DNA from 3 places in the Streptacidiphilus monticola genome. Region 2 is predicted to be linked to each of the others. Evidence: predicted binding sites of a transcription regulator. Region 2 holds the regulator's gene; each other region holds the start of a gene.
What was found. The regulator HrcA, encoded in region 2, represses chaperone genes, less so after heat shock. The targets are predictions, from matches to a motif close to TTNGCACTCNGNNNNNCNGAGTGCNAA.

Region 1 (10,149 bases), on a different contig from region 2:
GCCACTCGCTGGTGCCGAACTCGTCGTTGATCTCCTGCGCCGTGCGCAGCACCGCCGCCGTGTACTCCCGGTACTCCGGGAGGTCGTGGCGCGACGGGTAGGCGAAGGCGATGTGGACCACCCGGTCCAGCCACTCCGGGCGGCTGCGCAGCAGGTGCTGGTAGGCCTGGAGGCCGCGGACGATGTTCTTGGACAGCTCCGTCCGGTCCACCCGGACGATGGTCTTCCGGTCCCCGACCGCCGCCTCCAGGGCGGCCAGGCGGGCGTCCACGTCGGGGCGGTGCGCCCGCTCGCGCAGGAACTCGGCGTCGGCGCCCAGCGGGTGGACGGCCAGTTGGGTGCTGCGGCCGCCGTAGCGGACCACCAGGTCGTCGGAGACCTCCGCGCCCAGCACGGCGACGCAGCAGTCGGCGAAGGCTTGGGCCCAACGGAGCGTCAGGAAGCCCGCGTGGTCGGCGCCGAGAATGCCCGTCAGCACCTCCTCGGCCACATCGTCCGGCAGCAGCCGGAAGTAGTCCGGCGGCGCCCAGGGGGTGTGCGAGAAGTGGCCGATCCGCAGGTCCGGCCGCAGTGAGCGGAGCAGACGGGGGGTCAGGGTCAGGTGGTAGTCCTGCACCAGCACCGCCGCGCCCTCGCCGGCCTGCCGGGCCAGCTCCTCCGCGAAGGCGGAGTTGTAGGACTCGTACGACGCCCACTCCCGGCGGAAGGCGGTGCCGAAGACCGGGGCCACCGGCGTGTGGTAGAGCAGGTGGTTGACGAACCACAGCGTCGAGTTGGCGATGCCGTTGTAGGCCCGCGCAAACGTTCCTGCGTCGATGTCCAGCATCCGCAGCGCCGGGTCGGTGACGGACCCCTGCCGCACTGCGGCCCGGTCGCCCTCGCTGAGGGCGGCGCAGACCCAGACGTGGTCGATCTCGTCCCCGATGGCCGAGAGCCCGGAGACCAGCCCGCCGCCGCCGCGTTTGGCGCTGAGCGTGCCGTCGTCCTCCACGGTGTACGACACGGGGCCGCGGTTGGAGGCGAGCAGGATCGAGGCGGTTCCGTACGGCGTCTCGGTCTCGGTCATGGTTGTCTCCCTTGCCTAGGACGAGCGCGGACAAACCTGGTATTCGGGCAGTGAGACGGCCGGCGGCCGCTCCAGCGCGGGCACCCGGGTGGTGCTGGGGGTGAAGCCGGCGTCGGTGCGTTCGAACTGGGTGAGTGTGGGCTCGGGGTGCAGCGGGTCCAGCGGGAGCCGGTGCGCGGCGGTGCGCAGGATCGCCGCCGACATGCGTCCCAGCCCGGCCGCGTCCTGGTGCCGGTGGTGGCGCTCGCCGACGTCCACCTGGGCCAGCGCGTCCAGCCCGGCCGTCGCCAACGCATCCACCAGCAGCCCGAGTTCGACCCCGTAGCCGGTCGCGAAGGGGAGCCGTTCCAGCAGCGAGCGGCGGGCCGCGTACTCGCCGCCGAGCGGCTGCACGAAGCCGGCCAGCCGGGGCCAGTGCAGGTTCAGCAGCGGCCGGGCGACCAGCTCGGTGACCCGGCCGCCGCCCGCCGGTATGGAGCCGCCGGGGGTGTCCAGCGGCCGGTCGTACATGGCCTTGACGAAGGCCACGTCCGGATCGGTCAGCAGCGGGCCGACGATCCCGGAGACGAAGACCGGGTCGAACTCGCGCAGGTCGGCGTCGACGAAGGCGACGATGCTGCCGCTGGTGACGAAGAGCGAGCGCCAGAGCACCTCGCCCTTGCCCGCCACGGCCGGCAGCTCGGGAAGGATCTCGTCCCGGTGGATCACCTTGGCCCCGGCCGCCGCGGCGACCTCCGCCGTCCGGTCCGTGGAGCCGGAGTCCAGCACCAGCAGTTCGTCCACCAGGGGCACCGTCTCGACCAGCGAACGGCGGATCCCGGCGACGACGGCGCCGACCGTGGCCTCCTCGTCGAGCGCGGGCAGCACCACGCTGACCGTCTCGCCGGTCCGCTCCTTGGCCGCCAGCAGCTGGGCCAGGGGCCGGTCGGCGGCGGTCCAGGAGCGACGGCGCAGCCAGTCCGCGACCTCGTCGAGCACAACTCTCCCCATCGTTCGTCCGTCCGGAGCGGGGCGCTCGGCCCGGCTCTGTCTCGCCTCGCGGACGGCCTCTGGCGGGACCAGGGCCGTCAGTTACAGTCTTGGGGACGAGAAGGTCCCCGCGCACACCGGGGGCCGAATCGTACGCAAGACCCACAAACGCGCGCGGAACCCCAGTGTCCCGCCCGCCACAGAGCTCATCCAGAGGGACTGAGGGAACGGCCCGTTGACGTCCCGGCAACCCTCCTGCCTGCTCTCCTTCGCGAGGCCCGGTGGGGAAGGTGCCAATTCCGGCCCACGGCGAGACGCGCCGTGGGGAAGATGAGGAGAGAGGCCTCGCCACCATGGCACGAGTTGACACTGCCGTACCTTCCGACGCTTTCGGACCCGCCGTCGCGCTCTCCTGTCGCGAGTGCGGAGCACGCACGCCCCTGGCCCCCGACTTCGCCTGCCTGGAGTGCTTCGGGCCGCTCGAGGTCGCGTACGAACTCCCGGTCGGCGACCCGGAGTCGCTGCGCAAGCAGATCGAGAACGGCCCGCACAGCATCTGGCGCTACGCGCCGCTGCTGCCCGTCTCGCCCGACGTGGCGTCACGGCCGAACCTGAACCCGGGCTGGACGAAGCTGGTCAAGGCCGACAACCTGGCCCGCGAGCTGGGCGTCACCGGAGCCCTCTACGTCAAGGACGACTCCGGCAATCCGACGCACTCGTTCAAGGACCGTGTCGTCGCCATCGCCGTCGAGGCCGCCCGCACCTTCGGCTTCACCACGCTGTCCTGCTCCTCCACCGGCAACCTGGCCGGCGCGGTCGGCGCGGCGGCGGCCCGCACGGGCCTGCGCTCCTGCGTCTTCATCCCGCATGACCTGGAGGCCGGCAAGGTCGTCATGGCCGCGGTCTACGGCGGCGAGCTGGTCGGCATCGAGGGCAACTACGACGACGTCAACCGCTTCTGCTCGGAGCTGATCGGCGACCCGGCCGGCGAGGGCTGGGGCTTCGTCAACGTCAACCTGCGCCCGTACTACGGCGAGGGCTCGAAGACGCTGGCCTACGAGATCTGCGAGCAGCTCGGCTGGCAGCTGCCGGACCAGCTGGTCATCCCGATCGCCTCCGGCTCGCAGCTGACGAAGATCGACAAGGGTCTCAAGGAGCTGATCGCCCTGGGGCTGGTCGAGGACAAGCCCTACAAGATCTTCGGCGCCCAGGCCGAGGGCTGCTCCCCGGTCTCCGTCGCCTTCAAGTCGGGCCACGACGTGATCCGCCCGCAGAAGCCGGACACCATCGCCAAGTCCCTGGCCATCGGCAACCCCGCCGACGGCCCCTACGTCCTGGACATCGCCCGCCGCACCGGCGGCGCGGTGGAGGACGTGACGGACGCTCAGATCGTCGACGCCATCCAGCTGCTGGCCCGCACCGAGGGCATCTTCGCCGAGACGGCGGGTGGCGTCACCGTCGGCGTGACGCGCAAGCTGATCGAGAACGGCGTGCTCGACCCGACGCTGACCACCGTCGTCCTGAACACCGGCGACGGACTGAAGACCCTGGACGCGGTGGCCGACCGCGCCCGGCCGACCGCCGTCATCCGCCCCACCCTTGACTCGTTCCGAGAGGCAGGTCTCGCGTCATGAGCGTCACCGTCCGCATCCCCACCATCCTGCGCACCTACACCGGCGGCGAAGCCGAGGTGAAGGCCGAGGGCGCCACCCTGGCCGCGGTGATCGAGGACCTGGAGGCCAACCACGCGGGCATCCGCGCGCGTCTGCTGGACGACACCGGCAAGCTGCGCCGCTTCGTCAACATCTACGTGAACGACGACGACGTGCGCTTCGCCGAGGGCCTGGAGACGGCCACGCCGGAGGGCGCGGGCGTGTCCATCATCCCGGCGGTGGCCGGCGGCTGCTGAGCCGCGCCGCCCGCCTGCCGCATTCCGTCGAGGCCGGGGTCCCGAAAGGGACCCCGGCCTTGGCATTTGCACCCTTCCGGCAGGAGTAGAGTGCTGCGCAGTTCTCCCGCGTCTCAAACCTTTTCTTCCGTCCCGTTGGGCGAGACGGCGGCATGCAGATTTAACGTTGCGAAATGTCGGATGAGCCCGGTTTGTCCCGTCTGAATTGCCATAGTTTGCAGTCATCAGCCGGAAATGTCGCTGAAGAAGACGTGAGAATTCCCCGTCTAATGCTCTGTTGCTCAGGGCAGTGGAGTGGATACATTCAGCGTCGGCCGAGCGAGCCACGGCACCAAGGCGGTGGCCCGTGCAGGCCCGGTCCGCGGCGTGCGGACCGTGAAAGGGCCAGTAATAGGGGAGTTTGGCATGGCTCAGGGCACCGTCAAGTGGTTCAACGCGGAGAAGGGCTACGGCTTCATCGCGGTCGACGGTGGTGCGGACGTGTTCGTCCACTACAGCGCGATCCAGATGGACGGGTACCGGTCGCTCGAGGAGGGTCAGCGGGTCGAGTTCGAGATCTCGCAGGGCCAGAAGGGCCCGCAGGCGGACATGGTCCGCGTGCTCGCCTGACACTCACTCGGCGTGATCGCTGACTGATACGACCCGCTGAGCCTTGTTCCGAACGGCACCAGGCCGAAACGCAGGTCTTCTCAAGGGACCCGTCGCCCCCGGGGCGCCGGGTCCCTTGCGTTGTGCCCGCCCTCGGCTGCCTGCCACCCCTTGCAACGAAGCCCTTCGGGCTGCTTGCCCCCTCCCGTCGCCCGCCACCGCCCTTGCAAGGAAGCCCTTCGGGGCTGCTTGCACTCTCGGGGGTCGAGTGCTAATCATTGGCGTTAGCACTCTGCGGTAGAGAGTGCGAACGGGCCGGGTCGGTGAGGCCCCGGGCGCGGAGGGGAAGGAACTCCGTCGGCCGGTGCCGTCCGTCGCGGGCGCCAGCGCGGTCCGCACGCAGCCAGTCTGTCCAGGAGGACCACTTCCATGGCGAAGATCATCGCGTTCGACGAGGAGGCTCGTCGCGGCCTCGAGCGGGGCATGAACCAGCTCGCCGACGCTGTCAAGGTCACGCTGGGCCCCAAGGGCCGCAACGTCGTTCTGGAGAAGAAGTGGGGCGCCCCCACGATCACCAACGACGGTGTCTCCATCGCCAAGGAGATCGAGCTCGAGGACCCGTACGAGAAGATCGGCGCCGAGCTCGTCAAGGAGGTCGCCAAGAAGACCGACGACGTCGCGGGTGACGGCACCACCACCGCCACCGTGCTGGCCCAGGCTCTCGTCCGCGAGGGTCTGCGCAACGTCGCCGCCGGTGCCAACCCGATGGCCCTCAAGCGCGGCATCGAGAAGGCCGTCGAGGCCGTCTCCGCCCAGCTGCTCGAGCAGGCCAAGGAGGTGGAGACCAAGGACCAGATCGCGCAGACCGCGTCCATCTCCGCCGCCGACCCGGCGATCGGCGAGCTCATCGCCGAGGCCATGGACAAGGTCGGCAAGGAAGGCGTCATCACCGTCGAGGAGTCGCAGACCTTCGGGCTCGAGCTCGAGCTCACCGAGGGCATGCGCTTCGACAAGGGCTTCATCTCGGCGTACTTCGCCACCGACCTGGAGCGCATGGAGACGGTCTTCGAGGACCCGTACATCCTGATCGCCAACCAGAAGATCGGCGCCATCAAGGACCTGCTCCCGCTGCTGGAGAAGGTCATGCAGTCCGGCAAGCCGCTGCTGATCATCGCCGAGGACGTCGAGGGCGAGGCCCTGTCCACCCTGGTGGTCAACAAGATCCGCGGCACCTTCAAGTCCGTCGCCGTCAAGGCCCCGGGCTTCGGTGACCGCCGCAAGGCCATGCTCGGCGACATCGCCATCCTGACGGGTGGTCAGGTCATCTCCGAGGAGGTCGGCCTCAAGCTGGAGAACACCGGCCTCGAGCTGCTGGGCCGCGCCCGCAAGGTCGTCGTCACCAAGGACGAGACCACCATCGTGGACGGTGCCGGCGACGCCGAGCAGATCCAGGGCCGCGTGAACCAGATCCGCGCCGAGATCGAGAACAGCGACTCCGACTACGACCGCGAGAAGCTGCAGGAGCGCCTGGCCAAGCTGGCCGGCGGCGTCGCCGTCATCAAGGCCGGCGCCGCGACCGAGGTCGAGCTCAAGGAGCGCAAGCACCGCATCGAGGACGCGGTGCGCAACGCCAAGGCGGCTGTCGAGGAGGGCATCGTCGCCGGTGGTGGCGTGGCCCTGCTGCAGGCCGGCATCGCCTTCGACAAGCTCGAGCTGGACGGCGACGAGGCGACCGGTGCCAACATCGTGCGCGTCGCGCTGGAGGCCCCGATCAAGCAGATCGCGACCAACGCCGGCCTCGAGGGCGGCGTCGTGGTGGAGAAGGTCCGCAACCTGCCCGCGGGCCACGGCCTGAACGCCGCGACCGGCGAGTACGTCGACCTGGTCGGCACGGGCATCATCGACCCGGCCAAGGTGACCCGCAGCGCGCTGCAGAACGCGGCCTCCATCGCCGCGCTCTTCCTCACCACCGAGGCGGTCATCGCGGACAAGCCGGAGAAGGCCGCCGCCGCGGCGGGCGCCGGCATGCCCGGCGGGGACATGGACTTCTGATCCAGCCTCAGCCCGACTGAACCCCCCGCAGGGCGGTTCCCCCGGCAACGGGGGAGCCGCCCTGCGGCCTTCGGCGGCGGAGTCGCCCTCGGGGGCGCGAGCCTGCATGCATGTGCGGCTCCGCCGCGTAGGCGCGAGCAACCTGCCACGCTCGGAGGGTTCGTCCGCAGAAGGGGCCGGACTCCCGGAGCGGTGTGTCGTTGCTCGCGCCCACGCGGGGGAGCCGCACATGCCTGCCGCCTCGCGCCCTGAAGGTGCGACTGGACGACAGTGCAAACTGTAAGGATGACCGAACTCGAACGGGCGCTTCACAGCGCCCGAAGCGCCCTGCTGCACGATCTGACCGTCCGGGACATCGCCGAGGCGGAGATCGTCTCCCTCCTGGAGGACGCCGTCGCGCAGCGACGCTGGTGGGTGGAGCAGTGGCCGGACGGGAAGGACTACCTGCTCGGGCTGGTCGCGCAGGACATGCAGGACGCCCTCCTCGACGGCTGGGGCCGCTGGCCCCTCTGCACCGCCTGCGCGGGGGACGGCGATCCCCACGCCCTCTCCGTGGAACCGGAGTTGGGCCCCGATCCGCACTGGGTCTGCGGCAAGGAGGGCGTCGTGGTCGCCCCCGTGGGCGAGTTGACGCCGTGATCCTGATCGACCCGCCCGCCTGGCCCGGGCACGGCAAGCTCTGGTCGCACCTGGCCAGCGACGCGTCCCTGGACGAACTCCATGCCTTCGCCCGCGCCTTGGGCATCCCCGAGCGGGGCTTCGACGGCGACCACTACGACGTTCCCGAGCACCGGTACCACGATGCCCTCGCGCTGGGCGCGCAGCCGGTCCGCAGCCGCGAGATCGTGGCCCGGCTCACGGCGGCCGGCCTGCGCATCCGCAAGCGGCGGCGGTCGGCGTCACGCGGCCAGTAGCTTGCGTCCGCGCAGCCACTCGGTCAGCTCCGCGTACTGGCTCTCGCCCAGCACCTCCGCCGGGAGGCTGAACCCGGGCGTCGCCCCGGTGCTCTCGAAGTACAGCCAGCCGCGCCGCAGTTGGACCCGGCGGATGGCCGGCCAGTTGACCACGTGGGACTCCGCGCCCGTCGTCAGCGACAGCGACTCCTCCGAGAAGCGCACCGTCCGCTTTCCCGTCTGCCGGGACGCGCCGTTCTCCGAGTGCCGGGCGAAGCCGCCCGCGACCGCGGCGAGGGCGATCCCCGCGAGGAACAGCAGCACCCGGCTCGCCGCCGTGCTCCCCGGCAGCGCGCCGACGACCACGGCCGCCAGCGCCAGCAGACCCAGCGCGGCGACGGTCGGCAGATAGCCGCGCCGCACGGCGCGCAGGATCGCCGCGCGCGGGTACTCGTACGTGGTCTCGATCTGCATGGGCCCCACCCTGATCCGACCGACCGTCAGCCTGTCCGGCTCGTGTCCGGCTCTCTCGTCCGGCTCATCCGATGGGCGGCACCTTACCGCGCAGGCGGTCGAGTTCGGCACGGAGGTTCGCCCGAGCCGGTTCGGCCCAGGAAGCGGCCCCGGGCGGCGTGCGGAACAGCTCCCGCTGCGCCAGCAGCAGTTCCAGCACCGCGCCCCGGCCGACGCGGAAGTCCTCGTCCGGTACGAATCCGTACTCCTCCCGCACCGCCGCCGCATACGCCGCGTACTCCTCCGGCGTCCCGGCCAGCACCGCGAGGTCCGCGTCGCAGAGGACGGCCGCGTTGGCGTCGCCCCGGTCCGGGGCGTGGTCGGCGGTCAGCCGGACCAGCCGGGCGGTCTCCTCCACCACGGCGCTCGGCACCAGAAGCTCCGTCAGCACCCGCTCCGCCAAGCGGGCGCTGCGCTCCTCGTTCTCGCTGCGCTCCGGGTCGTAGACGGCGTCGTGGAACCAGGCCGCCAGCCGGACGCTGTCCGCGTCGGCCGCGAACTCGGCCAGCTGGTCCACCCGGTGCAGGACCGCCCGCAGGTGCCGCAGGTCGTGGTAGCGCCGCTGCGGCTCGCCCCAGCGGCGCAGCAGCTGCTCCCCGTAGGTGCGCGGCTCGGGGCCCGTCCGGCCCTCGCGGACGCGGTCGATCAGCGCCGTCCACCGCGGGAGCAGGGCGTCGGCGATCTCCTGGTGCGCGTGAGGTGAGGCCATGCCCCCATCATCCCCGCTCCCTCTCATCGCCGTCCCTGCCGTCCCCGTCCCTCCGGGCGGTGTCACCGCGCCGCACCTGCCCTGCCGCGCGGCGCAGTTCGGCCAGGACCGTCCGTACCGCCCGACGGGCCGCCCGCTCGGGCCGGTGCAGCACGTCGATGTGGCGGGCCGCGTGCACGCCGCTGAGTGGACGCAGCACGACGCCCGGGTGCCGACGCGCGGTCCACCGGGGCAGCAGGGCCAGGCCGCCGCCCGCCGCGACGACGTCGGCGACGACCGTGAACTCGTTGATCCGGTGCCGGATCTCGATCCGCGCGTCCGCCGCCGCGGCGATGGCCTCGATCGTCGCCATCAGCGGGAAGCCGTCGTGCACGGTGATCCACGGCTCACCGGCCACGTCGCGCGGACGCAGCCTGGACCTGGCGGCCAAGGGATGGTCGGCCGGCAGCGCGACGTCCAGCGGCTCGCGCAGCAGCGTCGCCGCGGCCACCGTGCGCGGCCATGGCGGGGCATGGTCGAGGCGGTGGGCGAGCACCAGGTCGTACTGGCGGGTGAGAGGCGGGAAGCGGTCCTGGGCCACGTCCTCGTCCGCCAGCTCCAGCCTGGGCGCACCGGCTCCCGAGAGCGCGCGCATCAGGGGCGGGAAGAAGGTCGCCGCCGCGCTGTGGAAGGCCGCCACGGACACGGCGGCGTCGGGCTGCTCGACGAAGTCGGCGACCGCGTGCCGGGCCCGCTCCAGCGCGGTCTCGACGTCGATCGCCGCGGCGGCCAGCGCCTCACCGGCCTCGGTCAGCACCACCCGCCGCCCGGACCGCTCGGTCAGCGGAACCGGCATCGCCCGCTGCAGCAGACGCAGTTGCTGGGAGATCGCGGACGGCGTCACCAGCAGCGCCTCCGCCACCGCGGTGACACTGCCCAACTCGCCCAGCTCCCGCAGGATTCGCAGCTGTCGGGCATCCACGCGGAAAGTCTACGACGCTGTAGGGGTTCTAAATCGCTCCTTCAGAGACTGGTCCTTGGCTTCATCGTCCTCATGCGGAAGCGTGGACGTCATGTCCGACTCCCGGCGCACGGACGCCGTGCTGCTGCTCGTCGCCCTCGTCTGGGGTTCGAGCTACCTGGTCGCCAAGGACGCCACCGCCGTCCTGCCGGTGCCCACCGTCCTCTTCGCGCGCTACGCCCCCTCCGCACTCGCCTGCGCGGCCCTGGTGGGCAGGCGGGGCTGGTCGCGGCCCGAGCTCCGGACCGGTGCCCTGCTGGGCGTCACCCAGGCGGCCATCCTGCTGCTGGAGACCTACGGCGTCGCCCACACCAGCGCCGCGAACGCCGGCCTCATCATCAGCCTGACGATCGTCCTCACCCCGCTGCTCGACGGGGGCCGCCTCCCGATGCGCTTCTTCGCGGCGGCGGGGGTGTGCGTCGCCGCCGTCGGCCTGCTGATGACCGGAAG
Region 2 (10,149 bases):
CAACTCGCGGTTCAGCGACTCCAGTTCGCTGATGATCTCCAGCGCGGTGCGGACCGCGCGCAGGGCGTCGTCCTCACGGGAGACGGGAATGCCGAAGACGGCCATGATGGCGTCGCCGATGAACTTCTCGGTCACGCCGCCGAAGTTCCACACCAGTTGGGAGCAGAGCCGGAAGTAGCGGTCCATGACCGCCCGCAGCACCTCGGGGTCCATTCCCTCGCTGACCGCGGTGAACCCGGCCAGGTCGGCGAAGAGCACCACCACGTTCCGGCGCAGCTCCGCACCGCCGCCAAGGGTCGCGAGCGCCGCACCGCACATGGCGCAGAAGCGGCTGCCGGCCGGGGCCGTCGTCCCGCAGGTCCCGCAGCGGTGGTTCTCCTGCTCAGCCCCGGGCATGGACGACCGCCTGTCCGGGGCTCAGCACCAGGTCCAGGCCGCGCAGCGCCTTCTCCAGGTCGATCCCCTCGATCTTCGGCACCGCGGCGACCCCGCCGCCCGCCAGGACGATCGCCGCGCTGCGCCCCGGAACCGAACGCCCCGGCGCGTCCAGCCACGCCCGTACCGCCCGGTGCCGCACACCGGCGTCGGTGGCCGCCAACCGGGCGTGCTCGGCCTCCAGTTCGGACACGGTCGCGAAGGCGTCGAGGCTCTGGAAGCCCACCGGCACCACCCGTTCGACCGCGAGCCGGTGGCGGGCCGGCTCCGCCGCCCGGTCCGGCAGCAGCCCCCGCCCGTTGGCGGCGAAGTAGAGCAGGGTGTGGCTGCTGTCGATGCCTCCCACGAACGGCCTTCCCCCCAGCCCCCGGCGGATCTGCGCCTTGAGCGCCTGCGGGACCGGCCGGCGTGCCTCTCCGTGCGTGGTCACCCCGCTGTCGAGGTCCCGCCAGGAGAGCTGACGCGCGATGTCGTGCTCGCGGGGCAGCGGCAGCACCTCGATGCCGAACCGCTCCGGCCGGCGGGCCACGATGGACCCCGGTGTGAGCGAGAAGCCGCCGACTCCGGCGAGCGACCACAGCTCCCGGTGCCGGGCCAGGAAGGCGTAGGTCTCCTCGGCCTCCTCCGCGGTCTCGCCCGGGAAGCCGGTGAAGCCCATCATCTGGGCGCCGATCCCGGCGGCCGCCAACTCCCGCAGGATCTCCGGGACCTGCTCGATCCGCACGCCCTTGTCGATCAGGTCGAGGATGCGCTGACTCGCCGACTCGTAGCCGAACGCGATGGCCACGCAGCCCGCGTCGCGCAGCCGGGCCGCCGTTCCCCGGGCCGGGAAGGTGCGTTCCAGACGCAGCTCGGCACTCCAGCGCAGGCCCAGCCCGGCTCCGGTCAGCCCGTCGCACAGCTCCCGGAGGAATCTCGGCGACATCGCGTCCACGGAGAAGTACAGCGTGCGGGCGAAGGAGGCGATGCCGGCCAGGTCCTCCAGCACCCGGGCCACCGGCCGCTCCCGCGAAGGGGAGGTCGGCCGGTCGGTGTTGAGGCCGTAGTCGCAGAACGTGCACTTGTTCCAGTAGCAGCCGCGGGTCGGGCTGTACAGCACGACGGGCTCCGGCGACCAGTACGCCTCCCAGTCCCAGACGTCGTACTTGGGCGCGGGCAGCGCGCCGACGTGCTCGTAGTTGATCCGCATGGCCCGCCGGTCGGCGCCGCGGTGCAGCACGCCCGGCAGTCCGGCGAATCCGCCGCCGTCGCGGACCGCGCACAGGATGTCGACCAGCGGCGTCTCGCCCTCGCCGGGCACGATCAGGTCGGCGTGCGGGAACATCCGCCACACGTCCGCGTCGTCCCGCGCGTACTTGACGTCGTCGCAGACCTCGGTACCGCCGAAGACGACGACCGCGTCCGGGACCTGCTCGCGGATCTCCCGGGCCATGCGCAGCGCGAAGGGAAGCTGGGCCGCGTAGTTGACGGACAGTCCGACCAGGCGCCACGGCCGGCTGCGCAGGACGTCGCGGAAGGGGCCGCGGATGTAGTCCAGAAAGGCGCCGTTGACCGCGTCCAGGACCTCGGGGTCGGCGAGGTCGCCGTGGCTCTGGTAGTTGACGGCCCCCGCGGTCCGCAGCGTCAGGCCGCTGAAGACGCCCGGCAGCGAGCGCAGCGACAGCAACTGGAACCAGCGGTGGATGGCCAGCGTGGCCTGCCGGTAGGTCGGGTAGTGGTGGAAGTCCTGGGGGTCCCGCAGCACGGCGACGGCACGGGTCACGAAGTCCGGCTCCAGCCCTTCGGCGGCGAGCGCGGCCTGGTAGTGGATCTCCTGCCCCCGGGTCAGGCCGGGCAGCCGTTCGGCGGCGGCGCGGAACTCCCGTGCCTCCGCGAGCAGTTCCGAGACCTGCTCCGGGGCCGCCAGGTGGTTCAACGCGTCCAGGTTCGCGTCCAGGCAGCGGTGCCCTGTGAAGCCGTACGCCTCACAGTTGGCCACGAGGTACGAGATCGAGTGGTACGGATAGGTGGGATCGGTGAGCGGTGGATTGATCAGCAGGTAGGGAAGGTCGGCATTGTCCGGTGCCGATTTCTGCCGCGCCGCCGACAACTGGACCACGCTGGTCATCCTGCGCCTCCGGGCGAACGAGCGGGAACGGACGGACCGGGTGGGGCGCCGCCGTACGGCGGTGCCCCACCCGGAGGTCGCGGGCGGCGGTCAGCCGATGCGGAAGATCACCACGTCCTGGCCCTCGACCTCGCCGCCGCCGACGGCGCTGAGGCGGGCCTGCAGGGTCGTGATGACCTCCACCTCCTCCTCGGACAGCTCGGCGACGACCGCCTGCTGCTCAGCGGTCAGAAGGTCCACGGCGTTGCCTGCGGAAGCCAGCTTGGACAGTGCGTCGAAGGCCATTTCCCTCTCCTGCCTTGAATGTTGAGGTTTCCGAAGCGCTTCGTGGTCAACCGTAGGCGGCTCGGAGCGGCAAAAGCGGCAACGGGAGCGGCAGCATGCCGCTCCCGGAGGGGCAGAATCGACGGGCCTCGGACGCGGGTCAGGACCAGCGGCCGGTGCGGGCCAGGAGGACGGAGCCGGCGGCGACGCCGGCCGTGGAGGTGCGCAGCACGGAGGGGCCGAGCTTGTGGGCGGCGGCCCCGGCCTCGGCGAAGGCGGCCAGTTCCTCGGGGGCGACGCCGCCCTCGGGGCCGACGACGAGCACGATCCCGCCCTTGGCGGGCAGCTCGGCGGTGGCCAGCGGCAGCGCGCCCTCCTCGTGGAGCACGGCCGCGAGGTCCGCCTCGCGCAGCAGCGGCGCCAGCTGACGCGTCGTCATCAGGTCGGTCACGACGGGGAACCGCAGCCGCCGGGACTGCTTGCCCGCCTCGCGGGCGGTGGCCCGCCACTTGGCCAGCGCCTTCGCGCCGCGCTCGCCGCGCCACTGGGTGACGCAGCGCGCCGCCGCCCAGGGGACGATGCGGTCGATCCCGGCCTCGGTCATCAGCTCGACGGCCAGCTCGCCCCGGTCGCCCTTGGGCAGCGCCTGGACGACGGTGATCCGGACCTCGGGCTCGGGCTCGTCGAGGACCTCGCGCACCTCGACCTCCAGCACGTCCTTGCCCTGGACCGCGGCCACGACGCCCGCGACGCCGCGCCCCTGACCGTCCGTCAGGACGACGTCCTCACCGGGCTCCAGCCGCTTCACCGAGACGGCGTGCCGTCCCTCCGGGCCGTCCAGCCGGACGGTCCCGCCGACGGGCGCGAAGGCGCCCGGCTCCAGCACGAACACCGGTGCGGTCACGGTGGATCAGCCGCCAATCGTTCGAAGTCCTGGTGGTGCAGCGGCCGTCCGGCCCGGGAGGTCGGCCGTCCGGCCCGCGGTCAGCGGCCGTTGAAGGCGTCCTTGAGCCGTGAGAACAGCCCCTGCTGCCCGGGCGCGAACTGGCCGGAGGGGCGCTCCTCGCCGCGCAGCTTGGCGAGCCGGCGCAGCAGCTCCTCCTGCTCCGGGTCGAGCTTCTGCGGGGTCTGCACCTCGACGTGGACGATGAGGTCGCCGCGCCCGCCGCCGCGCAGGTGGGTGACGCCGCGCCCGTGCAGCGGGATGGACTGGCCGGACTGGGTGCCGGGGCGGATGTCGATCTCGGCCGCGCCGTCCAGCGTCTCCAGCGGCACCTTGGTGCCCAGTGCCGCCGCCGTCATCGGCAGGGTGACCGTGCAGTGCAGGTCGTCGCCGCGGCGCTGGAAGATCGGGTGGGCGTTCTCGGAGATCTCGACGTAGAGGTCGCCGGCCGGCCCGCCGCCGGGGCCGACCTCGCCCTCGCCCGCGAGCTGGATCCGGGTCCCGTTGTCCACACCCGCAGGGATCTTGACGGTGAGCGTCCGCCGCGCCCGCACCCGGCCGTCGCCGGCGCACTCGGGGCAGGGGTTGGGGACGACCGTGCCGAAGCCCTGGCACTGCGGGCACGGACGCGAGGTCATCACCTGGCCCAGGAAGGACCGGGTCACCTGGGAGACCTCACCGCGGCCGCGGCACATGTCGCAGGTCTGCGCGGAGGTGCCGGGGGCCGCGCCCTCGCCGTTGCAGGTGTTGCAGACGACGGCGGTGTCGACCTGGATCTCCTTGGTGGTGCCGAAGGCGGCCTCCTCCAGGTCCACGTCGATCCGGATCATGGCGTCCTGGCCGCGCCGGGTCCGCGAGCGCGGTCCGCGCTGGCCGGCCGCCGCGCCGAAGAAGGCGTCCATGATGTCGGAGAAGCCGAAGCCCGCACCGGCGCCGAAGCCGCCCGCACCGGCACCCGCGCCGCCTCCCGGCGACAGCGGGTCCCCGCCCAGGTCGTAGATCTGACGCTTGTTCGGATCGGAGAGCACCTCGTAGGCGGCGTTGATCTCCTTGAACCGCTCCTGCGTCTTCGGGTCCGGGTTGACGTCAGGGTGCAGTTCGCGCGCGAGGCGCCGGAACGCCTTCTTGATCTCGTCCTGACCCGCGTCGCGCCGGACGCCGAGTACCGCGTAGTAGTCCGTGGCCACCAAAATGCTCCGCTAGTTTCCGAACGTCAGGACGCTGAAAGGATCTGGCCGACGTAGCGCGCGACCGCACGCACCGCGCCCATGGTCCCGGCGTAGTCCATGCGCGTGGGTCCCACCACGCCCAGTTTGGCAAGTGTCTCGTCGCCCGAACCGTAGCCCACCGAGACGACGGACGTGGAATTCAGGCCCTCGTAGGCGTTCTCGTGGCCGATCCGGACCCGGATGCCGGAATCCGCCTGCTCACCCAGCAGACGCAGCAGCACCACCTGCTCCTCCAGCGCCTCCAGCACGGGGGCGATGGTGAAGGGGAAGTCGTGCGGGAACCGGGTCAGGTTGGCGGTGCCGCCGAGCACCACCCGCTCCTCGGTCTGCTCGACCAGGGCCTCGAACAGCGTGGCCAGGACGGTGCTGACCACGGGGCGTTCGGCGGCCTCGAAGGACTCGGGCAGGTTCTCCAGCAGCCGCGGCACCTCGGCGAAGCGCTGGCCGCCGGCGATCGCGTTCAGCCGGGTGCGCAGTTCCGCCAGCGTGGTCTCGCCGACCTGGACCGGGCACTCGATGATCCGCTGCTCCACCCGGCCGGTGTCGGTGATCAGCACCAGCATCACCCGGGTCGGGGTCAGCGCCACCAGCTCGACATGACGGACCGTCGAGCGGGTGAGCGAGGGGTACTGCACGACCGCCACCTGCCGGGTCAGCTGCGCGAGCAGCCGGACCGTGCGGGCGACCACGTCGTCGAGGTCCACGGCGTGGTCCAGGAAGCTCATGATGGCCCGGCGCTCGGCCGTGGACAGCGGCTTGACCTCGGTCAGCCGGTCCACGAAGAGCCGGTAGCCCTTGTCGGTGGGGACCCGCCCGGCGCTGGTGTGCGGCTGGTGGATGTACCCCTCCTCCTCCAGCACCGCCATGTCGTTGCGGACCGTGGCCGAGGAGACGCCCAGGTTGTGCCGTTCCACCAGGGCCTTGGAGCCGACCGGCTCCTCGGTGCCCACATAGTCCTGGACGATGGCCCGAAGCACCGCGAGCTTGCGGTCGTCGAGCTTGCGTTCTTCACGCACGCGCGCACACCTCCCGTCCTCCGCCCCTCGGCCCCACCTGGCACTCTTGAAGGGAGAGTGCCAGAAACAGTCAACGGTCAGTGTAAGCCGCAAGGGCCTGCGGGCGGAACGACCGGGGGCCGTCGTACGTACCACATACGGGGGCCGACGCGGCATGATGGCCGGGAAGAGCCAGGCCCCCAGGAGGGACGACATGTCCAGGACCCGCTTCGCCCCCGACCGCGGGCTGACCAGCCGCATGCTGCTGACCATGTTCCTGATCGGCCTGCTCTACGTGGTCTTCGTCGGTGCGCTGCTCGTCCTCTTCAAGGGCTACTGGCCGATCGTCGTGATCGTCGCGGGCGCCCTCTTCGTCGCGCAGTTCTGGTTCAGCGACAAGATCGCCGCCTTCAGCATGGGCGCCCACGAGGTCTCCGCCCAGGAGTACCCCGAACTGCACGGCACGATCGACCGGCTGTGCGCGCTGGCCGACATGCCCAAGCCCCGGGTCGCCGTCGCCCAGAGCGACGTGCCCAACGCCTTCGCGACCGGCCGCAACGAGAAGAACGCCGTGGTCTGCGTGACCACCGGGCTGCTTCGGCGGCTGGAGCCGGAGGAGCTGGAGGGCGTGCTCGCCCACGAGCTGTCCCACGTGGCCCACCGGGACGTGGCGGTCATGACCATCGCCGGCTTCCTCGGGGTGCTGGCCGGCGTGATCACCCGGGCCGGCCTGCAGTTCGGGATGTTCGGGGGCTTCGACCGGCGGGACAGCCGCGACGCCAACGGCTCTGACAACACGGCGGTCGCCGCCCTCGTGATCATCGGGGTCAGCGCCGCCGTCTACGCGATCAGCTTCCTGCTGACCCGGCTGCTCTCGCGCTACCGCGAGCTGTCCGCGGACCGCTCGGCCGCGCTGCTCACCGGCCGCCCCTCCGCCCTGGCCTCGGCGCTGACCAAGGTCAGCGGCCAGATGGCGGCCATCCCGACAGAGGACCTGCGCCGGGCGCAGCCCTTCAACGCCTTCTACTTCGCCCCCGCGATCTCGCCCCGCGAACTCGTCTCCAACGCCTTCTCCACGCACCCCTCGCTGGAGAAGCGGCTGGAGCAGCTGGGCCGGATCAGCAACGAACTCGGCCGCGCCTGAAAGGACCTGACCCACCGATGGGTTTCCTCGACGCCCTGCTCGGACGCAGCAAGCCGGTCAAGCCCGACCTGGACCAGCTGTTCGGCCTGCCCTCCGCCGCGATCACCCTGGAGGCCGCGACGGGCTTCCGGCCGACCGGCGTCGGCTCCGTCTGCTTCGCCCCCGTCGAGGGCGCGGCCTTCGCCGAGGTCCAGCAGGACATCCGGGCCCTCCTCGACGCGGACACGGCCACCGGCGACGCCCCCGTGGAGATCACCCCGCGCGACTCCTACGGCTACTCGTGGATCACCGCCCGCCAGTCCCCCGACGACTTCGTCTCCCTCGTCAACGACCTGCACGCGGTCAACTCCGGCCTGGAGTCCCAGGGCTGGGGCCCGCAACTGCTCTGCTCCCTGGCCAACTTCACGGACGAACGCGGTCGCCGGCTGGCGCTGGTCTACCTCTACAAGCGAGGCAGCTTCTACCCCTTCGCGCCGCTGCCCGGCGAGAAGCGGGACAACCCCCTGGAGATCCAGACCAAGGCCATGCTCGCCAACGACCTCCGCATCGAGCAGGACCTCACCCGCTGGTTCCCGGTCTGGGGCGCGCCCGGGTTGTGATCCCGGATGGTGCGTCCGGGCTCTGCGCCCCGGTGGTGAGTCCGGGTCATGGGCCCGGCACGGCGCGCGCCTCTGCCAGGATGGCCGCATGAGCCGGTACGACGCACTGGACCTGACCCCGCCGTGGAAGCGCGGCACGCCCGTGCCCGAGGTGCCCGCGGAGCGGGACCTGGTGGTGGAGGAGGCGGCAACCGGCTTCTGCGGCGCGGTGGTGCGCTGCGAGCGGACGGCGGAGGGGTTCACCGTCACGCTGGAGGACCGCCACGGCAGGCTGCGGGTCTTCCCGCTCGTGCCGCGCGGCTTCCTGGTGGACGGCAGGCCGGTGACCCTGGTCCGGCCGCGCGCCGCCGCCCCCGCGCCCGCGGGGCCGCGGCTGACCGCCTCCGGCTCCATCGCCGTCGAGGGCGCCAGGGCCCGCGTCGCTCTCCCCAGCCGCATCTACGTCGAGGGGCGCCACGACGCCGAGCTCGTGGAGCGCGTCTGGGGTGACGACCTGCGCGTCGAGGGCGTCGTCGTGGAGTACCTGGAGGGCGTGGACGACCTCCCCGCCATCGTCGCCGATTTCGGCCCCGAACCGGGCCGACGGCTGGGCGTGCTGGTGGACCACCTGGTCCCGGGCAGCAAGGAGTCCCGGATCGCCGAGCGGGTGACGGGGGATCACGTGCTGGTCGTGGGGCACCCGTTCATCGACATCTGGCAGGCCGTCAAGCCCGCGAGCGTCGGCATCCCCGCCTGGCCGGACGTCCCCCGAGGCGAGGACTGGAAGCTCGGCACCTGCCGCCGCCTCGGCTGGCCCGACGACACCGCGGCCGCCTGGAAGCGCGTCCTCGCCTCCGTCCGCTCCTACCGCGACCTCGACCCGGCCCTGCTGGGCCGGGTCGAGGAGCTGATCGACTTCGTCACTCAGGCGAGCGGTTCGACGCGGTCATAGCCGAACCCAGGCACTGCTACAGGTTCGGGTAGGCCGGGAAGGAGCAGCTGGGCACCGAGCCGCTGCCGGGGACGGCGGTGACGGTGACGCCCGTGCCGCTGGGCCTGAGATTGGAGTCGTACGTCCTGATCTGCGCGTAGGAGGAGGTGTTCGCCGTGGTGTCGACGGCCACGTCGGCCAGCGTCAGACCCAGCGGATAGCGGGAACTGAGTCCTGCGAAGGTGGACCTGGCACTGGAGGTGGAGGCCGTGGAGCGGAACCCGTCCACCACGATCCCGGTGAAGTACGGCGTGTAGGAGCCGGTGCCGCCGGAGTAGTGGGTGTCGAACACCATCGGGGCCTTGACCAGGGTGACGCAGGTGTCCAGGTAGCTGACGTCGCTGACCTTCCCGCCGTTGCCGGGGGAGGACTTGATGCGGATGCCGACGCTGCTGACGCTCGCGTTGCCGAGCGCGTCGGTGCCGGTGACGGTGTTGTCCCGGACCAGGACGTTGCTGACGCCGCTGTTGGTCTCCGACCCGATGGAGATGCCGTGGGTGCCGTAGAAGTGGCTGTTCTCCACGGTGATGTTCCTGCTCGCCGCGCCGCCGCCCTTGATCGCCACGCCGTCGTCGCCGGTCATGATGTAGGAGTCGTTGATGGTGACGTTCGTCGCCCCGGCCGGGTCGATGCCGTCGGTGTTGCGGGCGGTGGCCGGGGTCCTGATCCGGACGCCCCAGGCGGTGAAGCCGGTCCCGCCGTTGTAGACGACGTGGAAGTTGGGCGAGTTGAGCAGGTCCACGTGGTAGAGCGTGAAGTTGTCGGAGCTGTTGGCCTGGATCAGCCGCGGGTTGTTCTGGTTCTTGTTCTGCTGCTGCGCCTGGGTGGCCAGCCCCCACCAGGTGGTGCTGGTGCCGAGGATGGTCTGGTCGCCGCGGCCGTCGATGCGCCCCTGGCTGCCGCTGGCCGCCCGGACCGCCTCGATGCCGGCGTTGGCGCCGGAGACGGTGAGGAAGGCGGTGCAGCCGCCCTTGCCGGAGGAGAGCGTGCCGCACCTGGGCTTGCCGCTGACCTGGTAGTCGGCCGGGTTGCGGGAGGCGTACAGGGTGACGCCGGAGTCCAGCAGCAGCACCTCGCCCTTGTGCACGGTCAGCGGTCCGCTGAGGAAGGCGGCGCCGGAGCCGGACGCGGCCAGCTTCACCGCGACCGTCGAACTGCCGCTCTGCGTGCAGGAGTCGAGCGCCCTCTGGATCCGGGCGGTGTCCGGCGGGGTGGTCTCGTTCGCGCTGGAGGAGGTCCGGCCGCTCCAGGCCAGCTTCGAGCTGACGGTGGCGCAGACGGTGGCCGGCGCCTTGGGCTCGGTGACGGTGCGGGCGTCCCCCGTGGCGGTCGCGAACGCGCTGCCCCCGGCGGTGGCGGCGGCCGGCGTGCTCGCCTGCGCGGTCGCGCCGGCCGTTGCGGCCGCGGTACTGCCGCTGGTGCCGAACGGGGCCCAACCGTCGGTCCCGGCCAGGTATTTGGCG
Region 3 (10,149 bases), on a different contig from region 2:
CTCTACGGCGTCAACCACCTGGCCTCGCACATCTGCGTGGACCAGCTGGAGCACGGCCGGCTGCCCGAGCCGACGATGGCCCTGCTGGTCTCCGGCGGGCACTCCTCGCTGCTGCTGACCGAGGACATCACCAGCGACATGCGCTCCCTCGGCGCGACCATCGACGACGCGGCGGGTGAGGCCTTCGACAAGGTGGCCCGGCTGCTGAACCTCGGCTTCCCCGGCGGCCCGGTGATCGACCGCTACGCGAAGGAGGGCGACCCGGCCGCGATCGCCTTCCCGCGCGGGCTGACCGGGTCCAAGGACCCCGCCTACGACTTCTCCTTCTCCGGCCTGAAGACCGCCGTGGCGCGCTGGGTCGAGGCGAAGCGGCGGGCCGGCGAGGACGTCCCGATCCGCGACGTCGCCGCGTCCTTCCAGGAGGCGGTGACCGACGTGCTCACCCGCAAGGCGGTCCGGGCCTGCAAGGACAACGGCGTGGACCACCTGATGATCGGCGGCGGCGTCGCGGCCAACTCCCGGCTGCGGGCGATGGCGCAGGAGCGCTGCGACCGGGCGGGCATCACGCTGCGCGTGCCGCGGCCCAAGCTGTGCACCGACAACGGCGCGATGGTCGCTGCTCTCGGCGCGGAGATGGTCCGGCGCGACCGCGCCCCTTCGGCGCTCGGCCTGTCCGCGGACTCGTCCCTGCCGGTGACGGAGACCCATGTCCCGGCGGACCACGACGCCTTGCACCGCCATGCCGAGCACGGTTAAGGCTCGGCAGGATCGGTGAGAATCCGTCACAACCCGGTCCGAACTGGGAACTTCCCGGGAATGCGCCGTGTCTCCCAGGGTGTGATCAAACCCCTCGCCGTCGTCGCGCTGGCGGCCGCGGGCGCCGTCGCGCTCAGCGGCTGCTCCGGCTCCGCGACCCCGAAGCCGTCCCTCCCGTCCCCCGCCGTCTCCCCGGGAGGCGGCGGCGACCAGGGAGGAGGAGCGGTCCCCGTGGTCAACGGCGGCACGCCCTCGGCCGCGCTCTGGGCCAAGTGGGGGCTCAAGCCGCTCGCCGTCGCGCCCCCGCCGCCCGCCGTGCCCCCGATCCGGCTGAGCCGCTCCGGGAAGGTGCCGGTGATCTCGGACGTGCCGACCCGGCAGAAGATCGTCTTCATCACCATCGACGACGGGGCCGAGAAGGACCCCCGATTCGTGCAGATGATGCGGGACCTGCGGGTGCCGTTCACGATGTTCCTGACCCGGGACATCATCAAGAACGACTACGCCTACTTCAAGCCGCTCCAGGCGCTGGGCAACAGCATCCAGAACCACACCCTGAGCCACCCGGTGATGCCCTCGCTGTCGCTCTCCGCGCAGAAGGCGCAGATCTGCGGCGACGAGCAGACGCTGCGTCAGCAGTACGGCACCACGCCCTACCTGTTCCGCCCGCCGTACGGGGCGGGCGCGTACACGGCGAACCTGAACGCCGCGGTGCAGGCCTGCGGGCCGCGCGCGATCGTGCTGTGGCGGGAGTCCATGCAGATCAAGGGCCTGCAGTACCAGGACCCGAAGAAGCAGCTGCACCCGGGCGACATCATCCTGGCCCACTTCCGCGGCCCCTCCGAACTACGGGGGGAGACCATGGTCCACATGTTCCAGAACCTGCTCCGCCGGATCGAGGAGCAGGGCTTCGCGGTGGCCCGGCTGGACGACTACGTCGCCCCGCCGTCGGCGGCGACCGGCTGACCGAGCAGCATCACCGGCGCGCCGTCCGCCCGGGTCAGGAAGACCGTGCAGGAGTGCGGGCCCTCCGGCTTCACCTTGCGGCGCAGCTCCTCCGGCTCGACGGCGGAGCCCCGCTTCTTGACGGTGAGCGTGCCGACGCCGCGCTCGCGCAGGATCGCCTTGAGCCGCTTGAGGTTGAACGGCAGGGTGTCGGTGATCTCGTAGGCGGTGGCCCAGGGGGTGGGCCGGAGTTGATCGGCCGTCAGATAGGCGATGGTCGGGTCGATCAGCGTGGCGCCCAGCTCGGCGGCGACCTCGGCGACGAGGTGGGCGCGGATGACCGCGCCGTCGGGCTCGAAGAGGAAGCGCCGCACGGGACCTGACGGCGGGTCGGGCAGCGTCCCGCCGGTGAGGCTGGCCCCGGCGGGCAGCAGCGTGGCGCGGTGCGGCTGCGCGGCCTCGGTGCCGAACCAGAGCGCGGCCTCCTTCACGTCGCCCTGCTCGGACACCCACTCCGCCTCGGCGTCCTCGGGGACGGCCTCGTGCGGGATCCCGGGGGCCACCTTGAGCGCGGCGAAGGGCGTGGTGCGGGCGGCCCCGACCGCCCAGGAGAGCGGCGGGGAGTAGGCCTCCGGATCGAAGATCCGGCCCCGCCCGGAGCGGCGGGCGGGGTCGACGAAGACGGCGTCGAAGCCGGCCAGGTCCACCTCGGTGACGTCGGCGCGGAGTTGGGTGATCCGGTCCTGCAGCCCCAGCGCGGCGGCGTTCGCCTCGGCGACCGCGCAGGTGAGCTCGTCCCGGTCGACGGCGAGCACCTCGATGCCGGCCCGGGCGAGGGCGAGGGCGTCGCCGCCGACGCCCGAGCAGAGGTCCGCGACGCGCCGGACGCCCAGCCCCGCCATCCGCGCGGCCCGCCAGGCGGCGACCGCGGACCGGGTGGACTGCTCGACGCCGTGCGGGGTGAAGTACATGCGACCGGCGTCGGGCCCGAACTTGGCCCCGGCGCGGGCCCGGAGGTTCGCCTGCTCGAGCGCCGCGCGCACCAGCTCCGGCCCGAAGTCCCGGCGCAGCCGGGTCGCCACCGCCAACTCGGTGCCCGGCCGGTACTCGCCGACCGCGTCGAGCACGGCCTGACCTTCGGCGGTCAGCAGGGCACGAAAGCTCTCGATCTCCACAGACAGAACCATGCACCATCCCCCAGGGGCGCGAGGATCCCACCCTTCGGGCGGGAGGTGCCCCAACCGAGCAACCCACCACGCGGGGGAGGTTCGTCCCCATGTGCGGGACGAACCTCCGTGGGTGGGGGGTTGCTCGCGCAGTGGGGATCCCCGCGCCCCCAAGGGGTGCGCCACGCGCATTGGCACTCTGGTTGACTGAGTGCTAAGCGACGCATACTGTCGTCGTTAGCACTCTCCGAGGGAGAGCGCTAAGCGTGACAGTGGCTGGTCCGGCACCGCGACGACGGGTCTGCTGCGCGTCCACGCTCATCAGACATGAAACCCCGCGAGATCTCCGAAGGGGGAGGTCGGATCGTGACGACCACCAGCTCCAAGGTTGCCATCAAGCCGCTCGAGGACCGGATCGTGGTCCAGCCGCTCGACGCGGAGCAGACCACCGCCTCTGGCCTGGTCATTCCGGACACCGCCAAGGAGAAGCCCCAGGAGGGCGTCGTCCTGGCCGTCGGCCCGGGCCGCTTCGAGGACGGTCAGCGCCTGCCGCTCGACGTCAAGGTCGGCGATGTCGTGCTCTACAGCAAGTACGGCGGCACCGAGGTCAAGTACAACGGCCAGGAGTACCTGGTCCTCTCGGCCCGCGACGTGCTCGCGATCGTCGAGAAGTAAGACCACCAGCTGATCCTCCATCAGCTCACCGACGCTGACCGCAGAGTCGTGACCCGCCCCGGGCACCCGTAACGGGGCCCGGGGCGCGGTTGTTCGAGAGGGAAACCCGAAAAGCCATGGCGAAGACCCTTCAGTTCGACGAGGACGCCCGCCGCTCGCTGGAGCGCGGCGTCAACAAGCTGGCCGACACGGTCAAGGTGACGATCGGCCCCAAGGGCCGCAACGTCGTCATCGACAAGAAGTTCGGCGCCCCGACCATCACCAACGACGGCGTGACCATCGCCCGTGAGGTGGAGCTCGAGGACGCCTACGAGAACCTTGGCGCGCAGCTCGTCAAGGAGGTCGCCACCAAGACCAACGACGTCGCGGGTGACGGCACCACCACCGCCACCGTGCTGGCCCAGGCCCTGGTGAACGAGGGTCTGCGCAACGTCGCCGCCGGTGCCGGCCCGGCCGGTCTCAAGCGCGGTATCGACGCCGCCGTCAAGGCCGTCGCCGAGCACCTGCTCTCCGTCGCCCGTCCGATCGAGGGCAAGGAGGACATCGCCGCCGTCGCCGCGCTGTCCGCCCAGGACCCGCAGGTCGGCGAGCTGATCGCCGAGGCCATGGACAAGGTGGGCAAGGACGGTGTGATCACCGTCGAGGAGTCCAACACCTTCGGCCTGGAGCTCGAGTTCACCGAGGGCATGCAGTTCGACAAGGGCTACCTGTCCCCGTACTTCGTCACGGACGCCGACCGCCAGGAGGCCGTCCTCGACGACCCGTACATCCTGATCAACCAGGGCAAGATCTCCTCGATCCAGGACCTGCTGCCGCTGCTGGAGAAGGTCCTCCAGGCCGGCGCCAGCAAGCCGCTGCTGATCATCGCCGAGGACGTGGACGGCGAGGCGCTGTCCACCCTGGTCGTCAACAAGATCCGCGGCACCTTCAACGCCGTCGCGGTGAAGGCCCCGGGCTTCGGCGACCGCCGCAAGGCCATGCTGCAGGACATCGCCGTGCTGACCGGCGCCACCGTCATCGCCGAGGAGGTCGGCCTCAAGCTCGACCAGGTCGGCCTGGACGTGCTGGGCACCGCCCGCCGCGTGACCGTCACCAAGGACGACACCACGATCGTCGACGGCGCGGGCGCGTCGGACGAGGTCGCCGGCCGGGTCGCGCAGATCAAGGCCGAGATCGAGGCCACGGACTCCGACTGGGACCGCGAGAAGCTGCAGGAGCGCCTGGCCAAGCTGGCCGGCGGCGTCTGCGTCATCAAGGTCGGCGCGGCCACCGAGGTCGAGCTCAAGGAGAAGAAGCACCGCCTGGAGGACGCCATCTCCGCGACCCGCGCCGCGGTCGAGGAGGGCATCGTCGCCGGTGGCGGCGCCTCCCTGGTGCACGCCCAGAAGGCGCTGACCGACGGGCTGGGCCTGGTCGGCGACGAGGCCGTGGGTGTCGCGGTCGTCCGCCGCGCCCTGGTCGAGCCGCTGCGCTGGATCGCCCAGAACGCGGGCCTCGAGGGCTACGTCATCACCACCAAGGTGTCGGAGCTCGGCAACGAGCGCGAGGGCTACAACGCCGCCACCGGTGAGTACGGCGACCTGATCAAGCAGGGCGTCATCGACCCGGTCAAGGTCACCCGCTCCGCGCTGGAGAACGCCGCGTCCATCGCCTCCCTGCTGCTCACGACCGAGACCCTGGTCGTCGAGAAGAAGGAAGAGGAGCCGGCCGCCGCCGCGGGCCACAGCCACGGCCACTCCCACTGACGCCGTCAGTCGCAGCACCGCGAGGGGCGCGAGGAACCCGGCCGCAGGCCGGGGACTCCTCGCGCCCCTCGCGCTCACCCCAGCTTCCGTTTGACGGCTGCTGACAGGGCGTCAATTCCGCGCAGGCGATCCAGCAGCTCCCGCTCCGTCGTCAGGGCGCGGAAGGTCAGGCCGATCGTCACCTCGTGCGGCGGCAGGTGCAGCACCTCCACCTCGTCGCCCGCCGTGATCTGACCGGGCGTCAGCACCCGCAGGTACGCACCGGGGACAGCGGCCTCCGTGAACCTGCGGACCCACTTCTGCTCGCCCAGCTCCCCGGCGAAGGTCCGGCACGGGATGCGGGGCGAGGTGACCTCCAGCACCAGCTCCGCGCCGATCCGCCAGCGTTCCCCGATCCTGGCCCCGGTGACGTCCACGCCCCGCAGGGTGAGGTTCTCGCCGAAGGTCCCCGCGGGCAGCTCCCGCCCCAACTCCCGTTCCCAGGCGTCCAGATCCTCCCGGGCGTAGGCGTAGACGGCCTGGTCGCCGCCGCCGTGGTGGCGCGCGTCGCAGATCTCGTCCCCGGCCAGGCCGCTGGTGCCGCGCTCCGGGCCGGGCGCCGCGACGGCCACCGGGCCGGTCGCCGGTCGCTTGCCGATCGCGGTCCGCCCCACGTCCGAATGCTCGCTCGCACGCCCACGGCCGGTGTTCACAGACAGCAAAGTCCCCATAGGCCGAAGCCTAGAGGGGGACTCCAGTCGCCGAAGAAACGTTTCTTCACTCAGTGGGGCCGGCTACTCCACCGGCAGCAGGCTCAACGGGTCCATGGTCCGACGCCGGGCCCGGCCCAGCAGCTCCTCACGTTCGTCCTCGGTCAGACCGCCCCAGACGCCGTAGGGCTCGCGGACGGCCAGGGCATGGGCAGCGCACTCGGCGCGGACCGGGCAGCGGGAGCAGACCTCCTTGGCGGACTGCTCGCGAGCGGTGCGAGCGGCGCCGCGCTCGCCTTCGGGGTGGAAGAACAGCGAACTGTCCACACCGCGGCATGCGGCAGAGAGCTGCCAGTCCCACAGGTCCGCGTTCGGACCGGGGAGGCGGGAGTAGTCGGCCATCGTTGTCGTTCCCTTGCGGTGTGCGTGTTGCTGACAAGAAGGTGCGATCTGATGGAAATATGACTCTTGCAGAAGTAATGGACAAGAGGCCATCAGCGTGGCATAACGTGCCGATAACCTCAAAATCCCACAAGGAAGGACTAATCGGGCATCCGCCGACGTGAGCGTGTCCTTCGAGCGGCGGCACTCGTTGGGAGTACACGAGGTGGGTGATCCGTAGCGGATCAACCACGTAGAGTGGCATGTGCGGCTGCCAGGCCGTAACTCAAACGAGTGACGGTCGTTGGGAGTGCGGAGGCGGTCGACGGACCGGCGTCGGAGTGAACGGCGACGGACCCGCCGAAGGCCGTACCGGTGAGATTCGTAACCAGCCAGGAGGCTCAACGTGACGCGGATCAGCTGCGGAGGCGGGTCATGACTTCGGTGCTCGTGTGTGACGATTCCCCGCTCGCCCGTGAGGCGCTGCGCCGGGCGGTCGCGACCGTCCCGGGCGTGGACCGGGTGACCACCGCCACCAACGGCGAGGAGGTGCTCCGCCGTTGGGTCGCCGACCGGTCCGACCTGGTGCTGATGGACGTGCGGATGCCCGGCCTCGGCGGGGTGGAGACCGTGCGCCGGCTGCTCTCCGCGGACCCGGGCGCCCGGATCATCATGCTGACCGTCGCCGAGGACCTGGACGGCGTAGCCCTGGCGGTCGCCGCCGGCGCCCGCGGCTACCTGCACAAGGACGCCTCCCGCGCCGAGCTGCGGGCCACCGTCACCCAGGCGCTGGCCGACCCCACCTGGCGGCTCGCCCCGCGTCGGCTGCGCTCCGCCGAGATGGGCGCGGCCCCGACGCTGACGGCCCGTGAGATCCAGGTGCTCGAGGGCATGAGCCACGGCCGCAGCAACGCCGAGATCGGCCGCGAGCTGTTCCTCTCCGAGGACACCGTGAAGACGCACGCCCGCCGGCTGTTCAAGAAGCTCGGCGCCTCGGACCGCGCGCACGCGGTGGCCCTCGGTTTCCGCTGGGGCCTGGTTCGCTGACGGACCGTCGGATCTGACGGTCCGTCGGGTGCGCCCCACCGGGACCCCGTGACGACGGCGTTCGTCACCGCCCCGCCCGAGGGCGCACCATGGGGGTAGGCAGCACGGGGCTGCCGGGCGGGGAATGGGCAGGAATGGTGCCGTGGCGCATAACGTTCCGATGCACAAGTCCGGAGGCGGTGTCACCTTTTCCGGACCAACCAGGCACCATGGACCGGTGCGTGACGACGAAGCGACTGCCGCCCCGGGTGGTGTCCAGCCTGCTGAGGACGAGACGCCGCTGCTGTCCATCGCGGCCCTCGTGGTGCGCGCCGTGGAGGGCGACCCGGTGGCCACGGACGATCTGCTGGCCCAGGTCCATCCGCTGGTGCTGCGCTACTGCCGGGCCAAACTGATCCGGCTGCCGGGCAGCGCCCGGCACCACATCGACGACGTGGCCCAGGAAGTCTGCCTCGCGGTGCTCTGCGCGCTCCCGCGCTACCGCGACGAGGGACGCCCCTTCGAGGCCTTCGTCTTCGGCATCGCCGCCCACAAGATCGCTGACCTGCAGCGGGCCGCCATGCGCGGCCCCGGGCAGTCGGTCCCGCTCGGAGAGGAACTGCCGGACAAGCCCGACGACGCCCTCGGCCCCGAGGAGCGCGCGCTGCTCAGCAGCGACGCCGAGTGGGCCCGCGGCCTGCTGGCCGCGCTGCCGGAGCGGCAGCGGGAGCTGGTGCTGCTGCGCGTCGCCGCGGGCCTGACCGCGGAGGAGACCGGCGAGGTGCTGGGAATGTCCCCGGGCGCGGTCCGCGTTGCCCAGCACAGGGCGCTCAGCCGGCTGCGCGCACTCGCCGAGAGCGCGACGAGCGGCCCCGAGGCCCGGTCCGCGTAACCCGCACCGAGCGCGGCGGTTGTGAGCCCTACCTCAGTGATCGCTGGGGCGCAAGAGGGCACCCGTGGGATCGGTAGAATGACGTATCGGTGCCGAGCTGCCCACCAACGCGGCCCCCGAGGCGCCGAGTCGCGCCGGTACGGGAAGGTACTCATGTCTTACAACGCCGCAGGTGTACCCGAGAAGTTCGCGATGCTCGGGCTCACCTATGACGATGTCCTGCTGCTGCCCGGCCCTTCCGAGGTGCTGCCGAATCAGGTGGACACCTCGTCGCGGGTCTCGCGCAATGTGCGGGTGAACATCCCGCTGCTCTCCGCCGCCATGGACAAGGTCACCGAGGCGCGCATGGCCATCGCCATGGCCCGCCAGGGCGGCGTCGGCGTGCTGCACCGCAACCTGTCCATCGAGGACCAGGTGAACCAGGTCGACCTGGTCAAGCGCTCCGAGTCCGGCATGGTCACCGACCCGATCACGGTCGGCCCCGAGGCCACCCTGGCCGAGGCGGACGCGCTGTGCGCGAAGTTCCGGATCTCCGGCGTGCCGGTGACCGACGCCGAGGGCCGCCTGGTCGGCATCGTCACCAACCGCGACATGTCCTTCGAGACCGACCGGGGCCGACAGGTCCGCGAGGTCATGACCCCGATGCCGCTGATCACCGGCGAGGTCGGCATCTCCTCCGAGGACGCGATGGCGCTGCTGCGCCGCCACAAGATCGAGAAGCTGCCCCTGGTCGACGCCGAGGGCAAGCTGCGCGGTCTGATCACCGTCAAGGACTACGTCAAGGCGGAGCAGTACCCCAACGCGGCCAAGGACGCCAACGGCCGGCTGATCGTCGGCGCGGCGGTCGGCGCGAGCGCGGAGGCCCTGGACCGGGCGGTGGCCCTGGCCGAGGCGGGCGTGGACTTCGTGGTCGTCGACACCTCGCACGGCCACAACCGCAACGCGCTGGAGTGGATGGCCAAGATCAAGTCGACCATCGGCATCGACGTGATCGGCGGCAACGTCGCGACCCGGGACGGCGCGCAGGCGCTGATCGACGCCGGCGTCGACGGCATCAAGGTGGGCGTGGGCCCGGGGTCGATCTGTACCACCCGCGTGGTGGCGGGCGTGGGCGTGCCGCAGGTGACGGCGATCTACGAGGCCGCGGAGGCGGCGGCCGCCGCGGGCGTGCCGGTGATCGGCGACGGCGGCCTGCAGTACTCCGGCGACATCGGCAAGGCGCTGGCGGCGGGCGCGGACACCGTCATGCTGGGCTCGCTGCTCGCGGGCTGCGAGGAGTCCCCGGGCGAGCTGCTGTTCATCAACGGCAAGCAGTTCAAGTCCTACCGCGGCATGGGTTCGCTGGGCGCGATGCAGAGCCGCGGGCAGGCGAAGTCCTTCTCCAAGGACCGCTACTTCCAGGGCGAGGTCTCCTCGGACGAGAAGCTGATCGCCGAGGGCATCGAGGGCCAGGTGCCGTACCGCGGGCCGCTCGGGTCCGTGCTGTTCCAGCTCGTGGGCGGTCTGCGCCAGACGATGGGCTACGTGGGCGCGAAGACGATCGCGGAGATGAAGGACGCCCGGTTCGTCCGCATCACGTCGGCGGGTCTGAAGGAGTCGCACCCCCACGACATCCAGATGACGGTGGAAGCCCCCAACTACCACGGCAAGTGACGCCGCGTCAGGGGCCGGAGGCCCCTTGAGGGGCGCGCGGACACTGCGCGAGCGACCACACCACCCGGGGAGGCTCGACCCCTTGAGACGGGACGGACCTCCCCGAGCGGTGTGCTGGGCGCGCAGTGTCCTCGCGCCCCTGCGGACTGCGCCCCCTGGGCGTGGCTGATACTGGTGCTTGGCAAACTGCAGGCTGAGGGAAGGGCACGACGTGACCGAGA

Region 1: a site for HrcA is predicted at 4,817-4,843, ahead of groL (chaperonin GroEL). Genes of this name have one in related genera too.
Region 3: a site for HrcA is predicted at 3,059-3,085, ahead of groES (co-chaperone GroES). Genes of this name have one in related genera too.

Annotation. Positions count from the first base shown of each region.
Region 1 covers NZ_JBHSQJ010000141.1:55,225-65,373, reverse strand. Annotated here, with positions in the region: gene ACFP3V_RS27845 (alpha,alpha-trehalose-phosphate synthase (UDP-forming)) at 1-1,066, opposite strand, end outside; gene ACFP3V_RS27840 (glucosyl-3-phosphoglycerate synthase) at 1,082-2,044, opposite strand; SAM riboswitch class I at 2,239-2,372, shown strand; gene thrC (threonine synthase) at 2,389-3,669, shown strand; gene ACFP3V_RS27830 (MoaD/ThiS family protein) at 3,666-3,944, shown strand; gene ACFP3V_RS27825 (cold-shock protein) at 4,350-4,553, shown strand; gene groL (chaperonin GroEL) at 4,962-6,584, shown strand; gene ACFP3V_RS27815 (hypothetical protein) at 6,870-7,223, shown strand; gene ACFP3V_RS27810 (DUF4031 domain-containing protein) at 7,220-7,498, shown strand; gene ACFP3V_RS27805 (hypothetical protein) at 7,484-7,951, opposite strand; gene ACFP3V_RS27800 (HD domain-containing protein) at 8,016-8,699, opposite strand; gene ACFP3V_RS27795 (LysR family transcriptional regulator) at 8,707-9,660, opposite strand; gene ACFP3V_RS27790 (DMT family transporter) at 9,752-10,149, shown strand, end outside.
Region 2 covers NZ_JBHSQJ010000157.1:1,707-11,855, reverse strand. Annotated here, with positions in the region: gene ACFP3V_RS29670 (AAA family ATPase) at 1-396, opposite strand, end outside; gene ACFP3V_RS29665 (B12-binding domain-containing radical SAM protein) at 383-2,542, opposite strand; gene ACFP3V_RS29660 (aroma-sacti cluster domain-containing protein) at 2,633-2,827, opposite strand; gene ACFP3V_RS29655 (16S rRNA (uracil(1498)-N(3))-methyltransferase) at 2,967-3,710, opposite strand; gene dnaJ (molecular chaperone DnaJ) at 3,791-4,936, opposite strand; gene hrcA (heat-inducible transcriptional repressor HrcA) at 4,963-5,994, opposite strand; gene htpX (zinc metalloprotease HtpX) at 6,188-7,117, shown strand; gene pspAB (PspA-associated protein PspAB) at 7,135-7,716, shown strand; gene ACFP3V_RS29630 (DUF3097 domain-containing protein) at 7,805-8,647, shown strand; gene ACFP3V_RS29625 (pectinesterase family protein) at 8,664-10,149, opposite strand, start outside.
Region 3 covers NZ_JBHSQJ010000021.1:4,633-14,781, forward strand. Annotated here, with positions in the region: gene tsaD (tRNA (adenosine(37)-N6)-threonylcarbamoyltransferase complex transferase subunit TsaD) at 1-756, shown strand, start outside; gene ACFP3V_RS06690 (polysaccharide deacetylase family protein) at 817-1,722, shown strand; gene ACFP3V_RS06695 (THUMP-like domain-containing protein) at 1,689-2,888, opposite strand; gene groES (co-chaperone GroES) at 3,234-3,542, shown strand; gene groL (chaperonin GroEL) at 3,659-5,287, shown strand; gene ACFP3V_RS06710 (MOSC domain-containing protein) at 5,362-5,997, opposite strand; gene ACFP3V_RS06715 (WhiB family transcriptional regulator) at 6,061-6,378, opposite strand; gene ACFP3V_RS06720 (response regulator) at 6,793-7,404, shown strand; gene shbA (RNA polymerase sigma factor ShbA) at 7,622-8,275, shown strand; gene guaB (IMP dehydrogenase) at 8,429-9,928, shown strand; gene ACFP3V_RS06735 (GuaB3 family IMP dehydrogenase-related protein) at 10,140-10,149, shown strand, end outside.